DNA from 2 places in the Marinactinospora endophytica genome. Region 2 is predicted to be linked to the other one. Evidence: riboswitches for the same ligand, from Rfam matches in the RefSeq annotation. Region 2 holds a riboswitch; the other holds the start of a gene.
What was found. A riboswitch is a leader RNA that binds a small molecule or an ion and turns the genes downstream of it on or off. The one in region 2 is predicted to bind S-adenosylmethionine.
Positions count from the first base shown of each region.

Region 1: another riboswitch for S-adenosylmethionine. It lies ahead of ACYVHU_RS02580 (aminotransferase class V-fold PLP-dependent enzyme); the one in region 2 lies ahead of thrC (threonine synthase).

Region 1 covers NZ_BAAGVM010000001.1:578,110-585,875, reverse strand. The annotation lists gene ACYVHU_RS02610 (hypothetical protein) at 1-11, opposite strand, end outside; gene ACYVHU_RS02605 (hypothetical protein) at 66-566, opposite strand; gene ACYVHU_RS02600 (hypothetical protein) at 837-1,424, opposite strand; gene ACYVHU_RS02595 (hypothetical protein) at 1,421-2,017, opposite strand; gene ACYVHU_RS02590 (nucleotidyltransferase domain-containing protein) at 2,342-3,127, shown strand; gene ACYVHU_RS02585 (SAM-dependent methyltransferase) at 3,152-3,892, opposite strand; gene ACYVHU_RS02580 (aminotransferase class V-fold PLP-dependent enzyme) at 4,078-5,409, opposite strand; SAM riboswitch class IV at 5,469-5,595, opposite strand; gene ACYVHU_RS02575 (DUF3870 domain-containing protein) at 5,805-6,188, shown strand; gene ACYVHU_RS02570 (CaiB/BaiF CoA transferase family protein) at 6,185-7,417, shown strand; gene ACYVHU_RS02565 (acyl-CoA dehydrogenase family protein) at 7,480-7,766, shown strand, end outside.
Region 2 covers NZ_BAAGVM010000002.1:355,309-363,074, forward strand. The annotation lists gene ACYVHU_RS05530 (SAM hydrolase/SAM-dependent halogenase family protein) at 1-29, opposite strand, end outside; gene ACYVHU_RS05535 (DUF3263 domain-containing protein) at 103-420, shown strand; gene otsB (trehalose-phosphatase) at 498-1,319, shown strand; gene ACYVHU_RS05545 (helix-turn-helix domain-containing protein) at 1,443-1,787, shown strand; gene ACYVHU_RS05550 (ATP-dependent Clp protease proteolytic subunit) at 1,821-2,432, opposite strand; gene ACYVHU_RS05555 (ClpP family protease) at 2,429-3,082, opposite strand; gene ACYVHU_RS05560 (alpha,alpha-trehalose-phosphate synthase (UDP-forming)) at 3,294-4,733, opposite strand; SAM riboswitch class I at 5,048-5,189, shown strand; gene thrC (threonine synthase) at 5,202-6,470, shown strand; gene ACYVHU_RS05570 (ubiquitin-like small modifier protein 1) at 6,541-6,819, shown strand; gene groL (chaperonin GroEL) at 7,121-7,766, shown strand, end outside.

The DNA of each region.
Region 1 (7,766 bases), on a different contig from region 2:
CGGACACCCATCGGACCGGTTCCCCTCATCGCCTCATCACCGCATTCCATGACGCCGGACCGATCTCACCGCGATACCTCGTACTCCGACATGTAGACCTTGGCCGGACCCTCCTCCGAAGGATCCGGATACAAGACCACCGCCATGACCTCCGTACTGAGATCACCGACAAGGGCCTCACACCCCCACGGCGGGCCCGGGTAGCGCTCCAGATCCACGGGATCGATCCGAAGCCGCTCCCGTTCACGCTCGGCCAAAACATCACCGTATGACAGGAAATTTCCTACCTGCTCACAGACGGATTCCGCCGCCTCATGGTCATCGATCACGAAGCTGATCCAATAGACGACCCGCCCGTAATCGTCGAACCCCGAATCCACGCTGACCTCCCGCATCCCCTCAGGCAACGACAGGTCACTGAACTCCGCGAACCCCTCCAAAGACGCCTCAGGCGGAGACACCGTAGGATCCGGAACCTCCCATCGAGGCTTGATCACATCCTCCAGCGAACACCCGGAGAGCACCACGAGAACAGCCGACAGAAAGAACACCTCACGGACACGCATGGAACCGGCCACTTCACTCCCAGATTGGTGTGTTCGATATCGATGGGCTTGTCATCGTTCCAGTTCCAACTGCCGCCGGTGATTTACGCGGACACGTGTTCCGTACCGTCATCCCCTCCCTTGGAAGGAGAGCAGGCGGTCGAACGGAGAGGCACCCCCTTCGCCCCCGCCCATGGCCGGCGGCGCGCCCGCCGGCATCCCCTTCATCTCGCCACCGCGTTCCATGACGCCGGAGAGCAAGGGTGCCGCTCCCCAGCGAGAGGACCGATCTCACCGCGACACCTCGTACTCCGACATGTAGACCTTGGCCGGCCCCTCCTCCGAAGGATCCGGATACAGGACCACCGCTATGAGCTGCGTGCTGAAATCACCGACAAGGAACTCACACCCCCGGGGAGGTCCCGGGTAGCGCTCCAGATCCGCGGGATCGATCCGAAGCTGTTCCCGTTCGTACTCGGCCAGGCCATCGGCGTACGAGAGAAGACTTCCCTCTTGCTCGCAGACGGATTCCGCGGCCCCATGATCATCGATCACAAAGCTGATCCAATAGACGACCCGCCCATAATCGTCGAACCCCGAATCCACACCGACCTCCCGCATCCCCTCAGGCAACGACAGGTCACTGAACTCCGCGAACCCCTCCAAAGACGCCTCAGGCGGAGGCACCGTAGGATTCGGAACCTCCCATCGAGGCTCGATCACATCCTCCAGCGAGCACCCGACAAGCATCACGAGAACAGCCGACAGAAAGAACACCTTACGGACACCCATCGGACCGGTCCCCCTCATCGCCTCATCACCACGTTCCATGGCGGCCGGGTATAGGAGGTGGCACTCCGGCGGTGGTGTCAACGTCACCGCGATACCTCGTACTCCGACATGTAGACCTTGGCCGGCCCCTCCTCCGAAGGATCCGGATACAAGACCACCGCCATGACCTCCGTACTGAGATCACCGATAAGGGCCTCACAACCCCGCGGAACGCCTGAATGGCGTTCCAGATCCGCGGGATCGATACGCAACTTCTCACGCTCATATGCGGGAACACCATCACTGTATGGCAGGAAGATCCCCGCCTGCTCGCAGACGGATTCCGCGGCCTTATGGTCGTCGATCACGAAATCGATCCAGTAGACGACCCGCCCGTAATCGTCGAACCCCGAATCCACACCGACCTCCCGCACCCCCTCAGGCAACGACAGGTCACTGAACTCCGCGAACCCCTCCAAAGACGCCTCAGGCGGAGACACCGTGGGATCCGGAACCTCCAATTGAGGTTCGATCACATCCTCCAGCGAACACCCGGAGAGCACCACGAGAACGGCCGTAGACGAGAACGCCTTGTCGATCCACCCTGAAACGGCCATGCCTCTCCTCCACTCCTCCACGAGCGGTTTCCAGATGAGGACCCTACGCGACCGATCTTCACGGGACCGGAGTGGTTTCCCCATCCGGCCACCGGAACGGTTCCGGCCCTTCTATCGCGCGCAGTGGCTCCGGCGGCAGGCATGGGCCCATGTCCCGCTCCGCCATCCGCCCGATCCTCCACGGAAAGTGATGTCTCAAGCCATCGAATTCATGTTCTTCCGTGAATTCGGCGATGCCCCGGTCCCTTTGTCGCCGGGGCCTGGCACGAGTGGAACAGCACCGCCGGCCGTCGCCCGTCCCACCGTCCCCGTTCCGGTGTGCCGGAGCCTCCGGAAAACCAGGTGCCTCATGTCGGAGGGTGCCGTTACCGTCGGTCCCATTCGTCCCCATCACTCCAGGAGGCGCAGGTGAAGCACTCCACCCCCGAGGCCGCGCGGATCGCCGACCAGGGCACGATCCTGCTCTGCCAGGTCGGCTCCGGCGTGCACGGAACCTCCGTCGACGGTCTGAACGACCGCGACGAGATGGGGATCTGCGTGGAACCGCCCGAGTACGTGATCGGGCTGCGCTCCTTCGAGCAGTACGTCTTCCGTTCCCAGCCCGAAGGCGCTCGATCGGGTCCCGGCGACCTCGATCTCACCGTGTACTCGCTGCGCAAGTGGATGCGGCTGGCCCTGAGCGGGAATCCCACGGTCCTGTTGCCGCTGTTCGTGCCCGACGCGGAGATCGTCCACCTCTCTCCCCTGGGGGAGGAGCTGCGCGCCTCGGCCTCCCGCATCGTCTCCCGGCAGGCCGGCCACCGTTTCCTGGGCTACCTGCGAACCCAACGCGACAGCCTGCTCGGCCGACGCGGCGGACGCCGCACCAACCGGCCCGAGCTGGTCGACCGCTACGGCTTCGACGTGAAGTTCGCGATGCACATGGTGCGTCTGGGGGTGCAGGGCGTGGAACTGCTGGAGACCGGGCGGATCACGTTGCCGATCCCCGACCCGTGGGGGCCGTGGCTGCGCGACCTGCGCCGTGGGCGCTTCACGCGGGAGGAGGCCCTGGAGGCGGCGAAGGGGTTGGAGGAACGGCTGGAGGAACTGTCGAGGTCGTCGTTCCTGCCCGAGCGGCCCGACCACGCCTGGGCCGACGCCTGGATGACCCGGGCCTACCTGAGCGCCTGGCGTGAGCGCGACGAGGTCGCCTAGCCGGCAGCGGGGCGCCCCGCTGTCTCAGGAGCGGCGCGCCACCCCGGCGAGGACTCCGGTTCCGCGACCGGTGACCTCCTCGTCGGGGTAGGGCCACCAGGCCATGTCGGCGAGGCCGGGTTCGATCAGCCGGAACGGGGCGAACAGCTCGGCGGTGTGTTCCCGGCTCCGCGTGTCGGGGCAGCCGTGGGGCGGCCGGGTGATCGCGAGGTGGCTGCCCGGGCACAGCACCGCGTGGAACGTCGCCGCCAGTTTGTGCGGTTGGAGCGGGCCCGTGAGGCGAAGCTGGGCGTCGAGGACGAACACGGCGACCGGTGCCGTGAAGTCGACCAGCCCCCGGACGCGGAGCCGGCCGATGAGCTCCCCCGCGGGGAGACCGCCGGCGCGTAGGACCGTGATCTCCTCCTCCCCCGCCTGTCCGCGGCCGGCCAGGGAGGGGACGGAGTCGGTGTCGATCCGTAGGAAGTGGGGGTCGGGGACGTGTTCCCGGGCGGCGTCCCGGGCGGCGCCGACGGCGGCGGCGTCGGCGCCCAGGGTGATGTACTGGCGGACGCGCAGATCCGCGGCCAGGTAGCCGACGGCCCGGCGCAGGAAGGCGGTCTGGGCCCGTTCCAGGGGAGAGGGAGGTTTCACGATCGCTTGTGCCCGTGGTGCCGCACGGCGCGGCCCGCTACGTCGTTCGTCCAGCCGGACCACGCGCGGCCAGGGGATCTCCAGCACGCTCGGCCGCCGGTCGGTCCTCGTCGCCCACCAGTGATCAGTCACGATCGCGCTCCCCGAGCCGTCGGCTGATGGGCGCCCGGACCGGAGTGGACTCGTGATCCATTCCGGCTCCGTTACGGTGCCCGTTCATTAGCGCCCGATGCTACCGCCTCTTCGGACTTTTATCCCCCCGGGATAATTCTCACTTTATTTAAGCGAATTTTGTCCTCTGAAAAGTCTTTTGTCCTTTACCCGTGGAGGCGGAGGTCCGGAACCGGGACGATCCGCCCCTCCTCGCGTGCGTAGGTCCACCGGGGTCCCTCCGCCACGAGTTCGGCGACCGCGTGGACGAGGCGGTCCACGTGCTCCGGGGTCGTCCCCAGCCCGATGCTGGCCCGGACCGCGCGTCCGTGTCCCTCCGGCAGGAGCGCCCGGGTGAGGGGGTGGGCGCAGAACAGGCCGTCGCGCACGCCGATCCCGTACTCGGCGGACAGCGCCGCGGCCAGCAGGTCACCCGCCACCCCCTCCACGACGAACGACGTGATCGCCACCCGTGGCCACCCCGTCCCCCACAACGCGAGCTCGGTCACCGCGGAGATTCCCGCCAGGCCGTCCCGCAACCGGCCGAGCAACAGCTCCTCCCGCAGGCGCAGATGTTCCCACCCCGCCTCGGTCAGGGCCTCACAGGCCGCGGCGAGCGCCACCGCCCCGATGACGTTGGGGCTGCCCGCCTCGTGCCGATCCGGTAGGTCGCTCCAGACGACACCGGCGTCGGTGACGTTGGCGGTGGCGCCACCACCGGCCAGGTAGGGGTCGGCCGCCCGGAGCCAGTCGGCGCGTCCGGCGAGCACGCCACAGCCGAAGGGCGCGTAGAGCTTGTGGCCGGAGAAGGCGACGTAGTCGGCGCCGCAGGCCGCCAGGTCGAAGGGCCGGTGCGGGACGAGCTGGGCGGCGTCCACCACGACGCGCGCCCCCTCCTCCCGCGCCACCAGCGCCAGTTCCTCGATCGGCCACACCTCGCCGGTGACGTTGGACGCCGCCGTCACGCACAACAGGCGGGGTCCCGGCCGCGCGGCCCGCAGCGCGGCGCGGGCGGCCTCGACCGCCTCCTCCGGCCCGCCGGGCAGCGGGAGCCGGACGACCTCGCCCGCCCGGCTCCCCTCGTGCTCCCAGGGCAGCAGGCTGGCGTGGTGCTCTCCGGCGAACAGCACCACGGTGGTGCCCCGCGGCAGACACCGCGCCAGGAGGTTGAGCGCGTCGGTGGTGCCGCGGACGAACACCACCGTGTCCTCCTCGCCGGCGCCGACGAAGCGCGCCACCGAGGCCCGGGCCCGCTCGTAGGCGTCCGTGCTGATCTGCGAGTGCAGTCCGGCCCCGCGGTGCACGCTCGCGTAACGGGGCAGCGCCTGTTCGACGGCCTCGCGGACCGCCTCCAGGCACGGGGCGCTGGCCGCGTGGTCGAGGTTGGCGTACTCGGCGCTCCCGCCGGTGACCAGCGGAACCCGCAGTCCGGTCCCGACCACGGCGGGGGCGTCGGGCAGGTCGGTGGAAGCGAGCGGGGACGGGGCGATAGCTGTCATCAGGCACCTCTCAGAGTCACAGAGGACCCCAGGGCGCATCTGCTGGCACCGTCGGACGGGGTCCGCGCTTGTCTGACACGTTGACGTTGGTGGTCGTGTCTCGACCTGGTCCTCACCCGGGGCACCCCACCGCGGAAGGAGGGTTGCCGGCCAGCGAGCCGGGGCTTGGCGCTGGCGCTCATGACCTGGCCCGGACTATAGCGCACGCTCCCCTGGGGAAGGCAAACCGGGCTGTTCGGGGGTGGGAGCGTTGACACCGCCACGATCGGATCCGACATACTGGGAGGGCCTGCCCTCCCGCCGAGGGTGACCGGTCCTTCCCGGTCGTCCTGTCCAGGCGCGAGACTCCAGTGCAAGACATGGAGTACTCGCATGCCCTCTGGAGGAACAGCACCGTGCAGGCACACGACCGTTTCCGGCCGCTCCTGGACAACCCCGACGTGGTCCTGGTCTCGGGCTACGCCCGCCTTCCCGACACGGTCGCCGGTCACTCCCAATACGAACGGCTGGGGGTCGTGCTCGCCGTCGACCTCTCCGACGGCCGCGTCGTCGCCGCGGACACCACCTTGCTGACCGATCTCGCCCGAGAGTTCTTCCGCTGTCTCGTGGAGGGGCTGTCGGTCCGTACCGACACCGCCGAAATGGTGCGTCGCGTCCAGACCCGTTACGCCGGGCAGTCGGGGGGAGCGCTGGCCACGGCACTCCGCCGCTGTCTGGAGACCTGTCACCAGTTGCGCGCTTCCCGCGCCGGCACGCATGAGGAGTGTTCCCGAGGATGACCGACACCGATCGCACCGCCCCCTCCGGTCCCCTGGACGGGATCCTCGTCGCCGACCTGTCCCGGGTGCTCGCCGGGCCCTACGCCACCATGCTGCTGGCCGACCTCGGAGCCGAGGTCGTCAAGGTGGAACACCCCGGTCACGGAGACGACACCCGCTCGTGGGGACCGCCCCGGGCCGGTGGGGAGGCCGCCTACTACCTGGCCGTCAACCGCGGCAAACGGAGTCTGGCCGTGGACGTCAAGGACCCCGACGGTCTGGCCGCGGTGCGGGAGCTGTGCGCGCGCGCCGACGTGGTGGTCCAGAACTTCCGTCCGGGTGTGGCCGAACGGCTCGGCCTGGGGTACGCGGCGGTGCGGGAGCGCAACCCCGCGGTGGTCTACTGCTCCATCAGCGGCTTCGGCCCCGGGCACGTCCCCGCCCAACGGCCGGGGTTCGACCTGATCGTGCAGGCGGAGAGCGGGCTGATGGCGGTGACGGGCGAGCCAGACGGCGCGCCGGCCAAGGTGGGCGTCGCCGTGACCGACGTCCTGACCGGGCTCAACGCGGCCGTGGCGATCCTCGGCGCGCTGGTGCGCGCCCGCGCGTCGGGAAGGGGCGAGCACGTCACCGTGTCGCTGATCGGCTCCGCCCTGTCCGGGCTGGTCAACCTCGCCCAGCAGGCCCTGGTCACCGGCCGCGAGCCGGGACGCGCCGGCAACGCCCACGGCGCGATCGTGCCCTACCAGGTCTTTCCCACCGCCGATTCCGACATCGTGATCGCCGCCGGCAACGACACGCTGTACCGGCGCCTGTGCGCCGTGCTGGAGCGGCCGGACCTGGCGGCCGACCCACGCTACGCCACCAACCCCGGCCGGGTGGAGCATCGCGGGGAACTGGTCGCCGAGATCACCTCGGTACTGCGTGGGCGCGGCGCCGAGGAGTGGACCCGGCTGCTGATGGAGGCGGGCGTGCCGGTGGGCCGGGTGCGTGGCGTGCTCGACGCGATCCGCACGGCCGACGCGGCCGGCGACGACGTCACCATGACGACCGACCACCCCACCGCCGGGCGCCTGGACCTGGTCCGGGCCGGCTTCCGGCTGGAGTCCCAGGCCGATGACGCCGGCGCGGTGTCACCGCCTCCCCTCCTGGGTCAGCACTCGGCCTCCGTGCTCGCCGAGCTGGGCTTCACGGCCGAGCAGATCGGCGGGATGATCGACCGGGGCGCGGCCCGGCAGGCCACTCCCTGACGATCCGCCCGCCGGCACGCTCGGTTCCCTGGACATCCACACCACAACCGAAAGGACCCATCATGGGCGACCAGCACAAGCCCGCCGCCCCCGACGCGCGGGACTTCCTCGCCGTTGACACGTCGCTGGACGCGGAGGAGGGCTCGATCCGCGACACGGTCCGCGACTTCGCGACCCGGGAGCTCCTCCCCCACGTCGCCGACTGGTTCGAGGCCGGCACGATCCCCGACCCTCGCGGACTGGCCAAGGCGTTCGGCGACCTCGGCGTGTTCGGCATGCACCTGGAGGGCTACGGGTGCGCCGGGACGAGCGCGGTCGCCTACGGGCTGGCCTGTCGTGAACTGGAGGC
Region 2 (7,766 bases):
AGGTATCTGTTCCCCCCGAGGTCAGTCATGGATGTTCTCCCCCTCAACACTCAAGCGGAGTCGCTACGATAAGTCGCGCCAATCCGGACGAGGAGCCGCCCAATGTCAGATGTCGGGCCTTTTTCCCGAGGAACATCAGATCTCCCAGCGGACGGGGCCACAGGAGAGACCGATCTCGGCGAACGCGAACAGCGGATCCTCGCGTTCGAACGCCAGTGGTGGAAGTTCGAAGGCTCCAAGGAACAGGCCATCCGTGACGAGTTCGGCTTCTCCCCGACGCGCTACTACCAGTTGCTCAATGGTCTCATCGACCGGCCCGAGGCGCTGGCCCACGACCCGATGACCGTGAAGCGGATCCGCCGGCTGCGCGCCGACCGTCGCCGCCAGCGCACCGCCCGTATGCTGGGCATCCAGCTCTAGGGGCCGCGGCGCAGCCGCGAACTCCCGCCCGCGCGGCACCGCGCGGCGACGAGGACCACGAAACCGGAAGCCACCCGATGTCCCTGCCCTCTCCCCGGACCACCGTAGGCGTACAGGCGCTGGAACAGATCCTGTCCGATCCGCGTCGGGCCGTCCTCGCGTTCGACTTCGACGGAACGCTCGCCCCCATCGTCCCCGACCCCAGGCAGGCCCGCGCCCACCCCGGTGTCGTCCCGGCGCTGGGCCGGCTCGCCCCGCTGGTCGACACCGTCGTCATCGTCACCGGGCGGCCGGCCGCGACCGCGGTCGAATACGGGGGCTTGGCGCAGGTCCCCGGCATCGTCGTGCTCGGCCAGTACGGCAGGGAGCGCTGGGAGGCGGGGCGGATCGACGTTCCCGAGCCCCCGCCCGGTGTGGCGACCGTCCGCGCGGAGCTGCCCGCGCTGCTGTCCCGTTGCGGCGCGCCCGAGGGCACCTGGATCGAGGACAAGGAGCACGCGCTGGCCGTGCACACCCGCCGGACCCCCGACCCCGACGCCGCGCTGGACCTGCTGCGCGCGCCGTTGACCGAGCTGGCCGCCCGCACCGGCCTGGCCATCGAACCGGGGCGCATGGTCATCGAGATGCGCCCGCCCGGCATGGACAAGGGGGCGGCGTTGACCGCCTTCCTCACCGAGCGCGGCGCCGGATCCGTGCTCTACGCGGGGGACGACCTGGGAGACCTCGCCGCCTTCGACGCGGTGGAACGGGCACGCGAGCGCGGGGTGGCCGGGCTGACCGTGTGCAGCGGCTCGGACGAGGTCGTCGCGCTCGCCGAACGAGCCGACCTGGTCGTGACCGGCCCGGCCGGTGTCGTGGAGCTTCTGGAGGAGCTGGCCGCAGCGGTCAAGGACGGCTGAACCGGCCTTGGATTACGCCGCGCGCTGAACCGGGCGCCCGCGGGGACCAAACCGTGGTGTGGCCCCCGGGAAGACCTTAGGGTCGGGTCCAGCCACACCGTTCGATCCGGTTGCGGAGGACCCATGAGCGAACGCCCGGTACCGGCCACCCCCCTCCCCCAGGTCCACGGCGAGCCGCTGATGCGCGATCTCATCGGCACCGTGCTGCGCCGTGCCCGCCTGGAGCAGGGGCGCACGCTGCGCGAGGTCGCCGAGGCCGCCCAGGTGTCGCTGCCCTACCTCTCCGAGATCGAACGGGGCCGCAAGGAGCCCTCCTCCGAGGTGCTCGCGGCCGTGTACCGGGCGCTCGGCCTCCACCTCGTCGATCTCCTGGGCGGCCTGCACAGCGAGCTCACCGCCGCACCGGCCCACCCCCCGATGCGCCCGATGCGGGGGAGCGCTCCGCGCGCCATGGCGCTGGCGGCCTGACCCGGGGCCGTGGAGCCGTGTCGCGGTGGCGTCTCATCGGGGCGCCACCGCGGGGAGGCGCGTGGCGACCAGCCCGTCGACCAGGCCGTACTCCTGCGCCTGGCGCGCGGTGAAGATCCTGTCCCGGTCGGTGTCCTCCCGCAGCCGTTCCACGCTCTGCCCGGTGTGCAGGGCCAGGATCTCCTCGATCTCCGCCCGCACCCGCAGCACCTCGGCCGCCTGGATCTCCAGGTCGGCGGCCTCGCCCCGACCCTCGGCCGAAGGCTGGTGCAGCAGGACCCGCGAGTGCGGCAACGCCATGCGCTTGCCGGGCGCTCCGGCCGCGAGCAGCACCGCCGCGGCCGAGGCCGCCTGGCCCATGCAGAACGTCGCGACGTCGGCGCGTACGAACTGCATCGTGTCGTAGATCGCCGTCAACGCGGTGGTGGACCCTCCCGGGGAGTTGATGTAGAGCTGGATGTCGCCGGTGCTGCTCTCGTGGTCCAGGTGCAGCAGCTGCGCCATGACCACGTTGGCGACGTCGTCGTCGATCGGTGTGCCGATGAAGACGATCCGCTCCGACAGCAGGCGGCTGAACACGTCGGAGGAGCGCTCCCCCGACGGGGTGCGTTCGACCACCATCGGCACGGTGTAACGCCCGCTCACGCCCGCGCCCCCCGCCCGTCCGCGCTGAACCCGAACCGGCGGGCCGCGTCGCCGCCCAGCTCCGCGGCGCTGCGCACGACCTGGTCGACGAACCCGTAGTCCCTGGCCTCCTCGGCGGTGAACCACCGGTCGCGGCGCTGGTCCGCCACGACCCGTTCGAGCGGTTGACCGGTGTGCTCGGCGATGAGCCGCTGCATCGTCGACTTGGTGTGCGCGAGGTTCTCGGCCTGGACGGCGATGTCGGCGGCGGTGCCGCCCAGCCCGCCGGAGGGCTGGTGCATCATCACGCGAGTGTGGGGCAGGGCGTAGCGCTTGCCCGGCGTTCCCGCGCACAGCAGGAACTGCCCCATGCTGGCGGCGATGCCCATCCCGAGCGTCACGACGTCGTTGGGGATGAAGCGCATCGTGTCGTAGACGGCCATCCCGGCGTGGACCGAGCCGCCGGGACTGTTGACGCACAGGACGATGTCCCGCCGTGGGTCCTCCTCGGCGAGCAGCAGCAGCTGGGCGCAGACGCGATTGGCGCTCGCCTCGTCCACCTGGGTGCCCAGGACCACCATCCGGCCGTGGAGGAGCCGGGTGGCGACGTGGTCGTCGAACGGTGCCGCGCCGATCTCCGACGCGGCGAGCCGTGGGGGTGTCACGAGCATGATCTCCTCCTTCTCGCGGCCGCGGTGGGCGGGCGCGTTCGCCCGCTCCCGGCCGGTCCCCTCCAGGCTGCGCCTTGGGGGAAGGCGCCGGCGAGCGTTTCTGCCCTGCGGAGATCTGCTCAGGGCAGAGGGGAGGAGAGGCGCCCGAACGCGACGGCGGACGCCCGCGGCGGGAGGTCCCGCCGCGGGCGTCCGCCGTCGCGTCGTGTTCTCAGACCAGGGCGCGCAGCTGGTCGGCGAACCAGCGCTGCGGCGGCAGCGCGACGGCCGCCTCGGCCAGGCGGGTGCAGCGCTCACGGCGCTCGGCGTCGGGCATCGACAGCGCGGTGTGCAGCGCCTCGGCGGTCTCGCTGACGTCGTAGGGGTTGACCAGGATCGCGTCACGGCCCAGGTCGTCGGCCGCTCCGGCCTCCGTGGACAGCACCAGCGCGCAGCCCTCCTGCGACAGCACCGGCCCCTCCTTGGCGACCAGGTTCATGCCGTCGCGGATGGGGTTGACCAGCAGCACGTCGGCGATCTGGTAGGAGGCCAGCGAACGCGCGTAGTCGTCGTTGACCTCCAAGACGACCGGCGTCCAGTCGTCGGTGCCGAACTCCGCGTTGATCTCCTCGGCGAGGCGGCGCACGCTCTCGGTGTAGGCCCGGTACTCCGGGACGTCGCCCCGGCTGGGGTAGGCGAAGGCGAGGTGGGTGACGCGCTCGCGCCACTCGGGCCGCTTCACCAGCAGCTCACGGTAGGCGGCCAGGCCGCGGACGATGTTCTTGGACAGTTCCGTGCGGTCGACGCGCAGGATCAGCCGGCGGTCGCCGACCATCTCCCGCAGGGCGGCGCGGCGTTCGGCGACGTCCTCGGCCGCGGCCCGGGCGCGCAGCCCCTCGGCGTCGGCGCCCAGCCCGTGCACGCCCACCCGGACGATCCGCCCACCGCAGTCCACGGTCCGGTTGTCCCAGTTGACGTCGGCGCGCAGGAACGTCTCACAGCAGCGCAGGAAGGCGTCGGCCCAGCGCCGGCTGAGGAAACCGACGTGGTCGGCGCCCAGCATGCCCTCCAGGAGCTCCCGGCCGATGTCGGCCGGCAGCATCCGGAAGTACTCGGGCGGGGCCCAGGGGGTGTGGGAGAAGTGCGCGATACGCAGGTCGGGGCGGCGGCCGCGCATCATCCTGGGGACGAGCGCCAGATGGTAGTCCTGGACCGCGACCTTGGCGCCGTCGGCGGCGCCGGTGACCAGCGCCTCGGCGAACGCCGCGTTGTAGGCGCGGTAGTCGTCCCACTCGGTGCGGAAACCGGCGTCGAACAGCGGCTTGTTCGGGGTGTCGTAGAGCATGTGGTGGACGAACCACAGCGTCGAGTTGGCGACCGAGTTGTAGGCGTTGGCGAACGTGGCGGCCGGGATGTCGATCATCCGCACCCGGGCACCGCCGAGATCGAAGCCGGCCTGGTCGATGCGGCCCTCGGGAGACTCCGAGACCGCCTTGCGGTCGGCGTCGGAGAGCGCGGCGCACACCCACAGGGTGTCGGCGTCCCCGGCGACCGAGCTCAGCCCGGAGACGAGACCACCGCCGCCACGACGGAACCTCAGGGAACCGTCATCGTCGACCGAGAAGGAAACCGGACCCCGGTTGGAAGCGACGAGGATCTGCGCCTTGTCCACCTGATCGTCCACCTCTCCCGTGAATTGCAAGGAACCCCTACTTAACTACATGGATCGGGCAGTGGGACAGAGCGGGGTATGCGGTAGTGACGTGGTGAGTCTCACCCGGACGGATGCGGCGCAAACACGTCCCCGCTCGCCCCACCGCCAGGACGTGGGGTGGCCCCCCTACCATCTGCTGCCCCGCCGGGGCGGTTGATCACCTCCGGTTTCGGGGGCCGGGGGAACTCCCGGACCCGGCTGGAAAAACCGCGAGGCGGTCGGTTACAGTGACCAACGGATTCAGGAATCCGCTTTTCCCGACAACTTCATATTGCTCATCCAGAGGGGTGGAGGGACCGGCCCTACGAAGCCCCGGCAACCATCTCGGTACACGTTGCTCGTCAGGTGCGAGGCGGCCGGGACAGGTGCCAACTCCGGCCCGGGACCAAAGTGGTCCACGGGTAAAGATGAGGGGAGACGCCTCGCATGGCGGTAACCGCCACGGAACCCAGCACGCCCACCTCCGCCGCCTTCGGCCCCGCCGTCGCGCTCTCCTGCCGCGAGTGCGGTGAGCGCTACGACCTCGGCCCGCGCTTCGCCTGCGAGTTCTGTTTCGGCCCTCTTGAGGTGGCCTACGAGTTCGGCGACATCACCCGCGAGTCCATCGAGCGCGGCCCCAACAACATCTGGCGCTACGCGGGCCTGCTGCCGGTCCCGGCCAACGTCCGCGAACTCCCGAACATGAACCCGGGCCTGACCCCGCTGGTGCGCGCCGACCGCCTCGCCGCCGAACTCGGGCTGCGCTCGCTGCACGTCAAGGACGACTCGGCCAACCCCACCCACTCCTTCAAGGACCGCGTCGTCGCCATGGCCGTCGAGGCGGCGCGCAACTTCGGGTTCACGACGCTGTCCTGCTCCTCCACCGGCAACCTGGCCGGCGCGGTGGGGGCGGCGGCGGCCCGCGCCGGGTTCCGTTCGTGCGTGTTCATCCCGGCCGGCCTCGAAGAGGCCAAGGTCGTCATGGCCGCCGTCTACGGTGGCCGGGTCGTCGCCATCGACGGCAACTACGACGACGTCAACCGCTTCTGCTCCGAGCTCATCGGCGACCCGGCGGGTGAGGACTGGGGTTTCGTCAACGTCAACCTGCGGCCCTACTACGGCGAGGGCTCCAAGACGCTGGCCTACGAGATCGCCGAGCAGCTCGGCTGGCGGCTTCCCGACCAGATCGTCGTCCCGATCGCCTCGGGCTCCCAGCTCACCAAGATCGACAAGGGCTTCCGGGAGCTGATCGCGCTCGGCCTGGTCGAGGACAGGCCCTACAAGGTGTTCGGGGCGCAGGCCACGGGCTGCTCACCGGTGGCGCGGGCCTGGGAGGACGGCCACGACGTCATCCAGCCGGTCAAGCCCGACACCATCGCCAAGTCCCTGGCCATCGGCAACCCGGCGGACGGCCCCTACGTGCTGGACATCTGCCGGCGTACGGGCGGCGCGGTGGCGCACGTCGACGACGACGAGATCGTCGACTCGATCCGCCTGCTCGCCCGCACCGAGGGCGTCTTCGCCGAGACCGCCGGCGGGGTCACCACCGGTGTGCTGCGCAAGCTGGTCGCCCAAGGGGACATCGACCCCGACGCCGAGACCGTCGTCCTCAACACCGGTGACGGCCTCAAGACGCTCAACGCGGTGAGCGGCACCGGCGTCACCGCCACCATCCCGCCCTCCCTGCGCGCGTTCAAGGAGGCCGGCCTGCTGTAGGCCGGGTCCGTCCGCCGTCCCACCCAGACCGCCGGATCGCTCCGGCCAGCACGAGGAGTACATCCCGAAGATGAGCGTCAGCGTTCGCGTGCCCACCATCCTGCGCACCTACACCAAGGACGCGGCCGAGGTCACCGCCGAGGGGAGCACCCTCAGGGAGGTCCTCGACGACCTTGAGGCGAACCACCCCGGCATCCGGGCGCGCATTCTCGACGACCAGGGCAAGATCCGCCGCTTCGTCAACGTCTACGTGGGTGACGAGGACGTCCGGTTCGCCGAAGGGCTCGACACCGCCACGCCCGCGGGCAGCCAGGTGTCGGTCATCCCCGCGGTGGCCGGCGGCTGCTGAGCGTCGCCTGTCCGTTCCCGGCCCGTTCCCGCCCGTCCGGCGGGGCGGGCCGGTTCCGTTTCCTCCCCTGACCTGCTGGTAAGAGGGGGGCGAATTCTTGGCGAAGGCGTTTGCACTCGCCGGTGGTGAGTGCTAAAAATGGGACCGTTAGCACTCTGAGACATCGAGTGCTAATCCTGGATCGAGGCGACGAGGCCGCATCCCCCGGCAGACGGGTTGTCGGTGGGACGGTGGCCGTCCGTCGCGGGCGTCGGCTCGTTCCAATGCGTACCAGCCCGGTCTCGGGAGGACAAGAACTCTTATGGCAGCCAAACTGATCGCGTTTGACGAGGAGGCCCGGCGCGGCCTCGAGCGCGGCATGAACCAGCTCGCTGACGCCGTCAAGGTCACGCTCGGCCCCAAGGGCCGCAACGTCGTCCTTGAGAAGAAGTGGGGCGCGCCGACCATCACCAACGACGGTGTCTCCATCGCCAAGGAGATCGAGCTCGAGGACCCGTGGGAGAAGATCGGGGCCGAGCTGGTCAAGGAGGTCGCGAAGAAGACCGACGACGTCGCTGGTGACGGCACCACCACCGCCACCGTCCTCGCCCAGGCGCTGGTGCGCGAGGGCCTGCGCAACGTCGCCGCGGGTGCCAACCCGATCGGTCTGAAGCGCGGTATCGACGCCGCCGTCGCCCGCATCAGCGAGGAGCTGGCGAACCTCTCCAAGGACATCGAGACCAAGGAGCAGATCGCCTCCACGGCCTCCATCTCCGCCGGCGACACCCAGATCGGCGAGATCATCGCCGAGGCCATGGACAAGGTCGGCAAGGAAGGCGTCATCACGGTCGAGGAGGGCCAGACCTTCGGTCTGGAGCTCGAGCTGGCCGAGGGCATGCGCTTCGACAAGGGCTACATCTCGCCCTACTTCGCCACCGACCTGGAGCGCATGGAGACGGTTCTCGAGG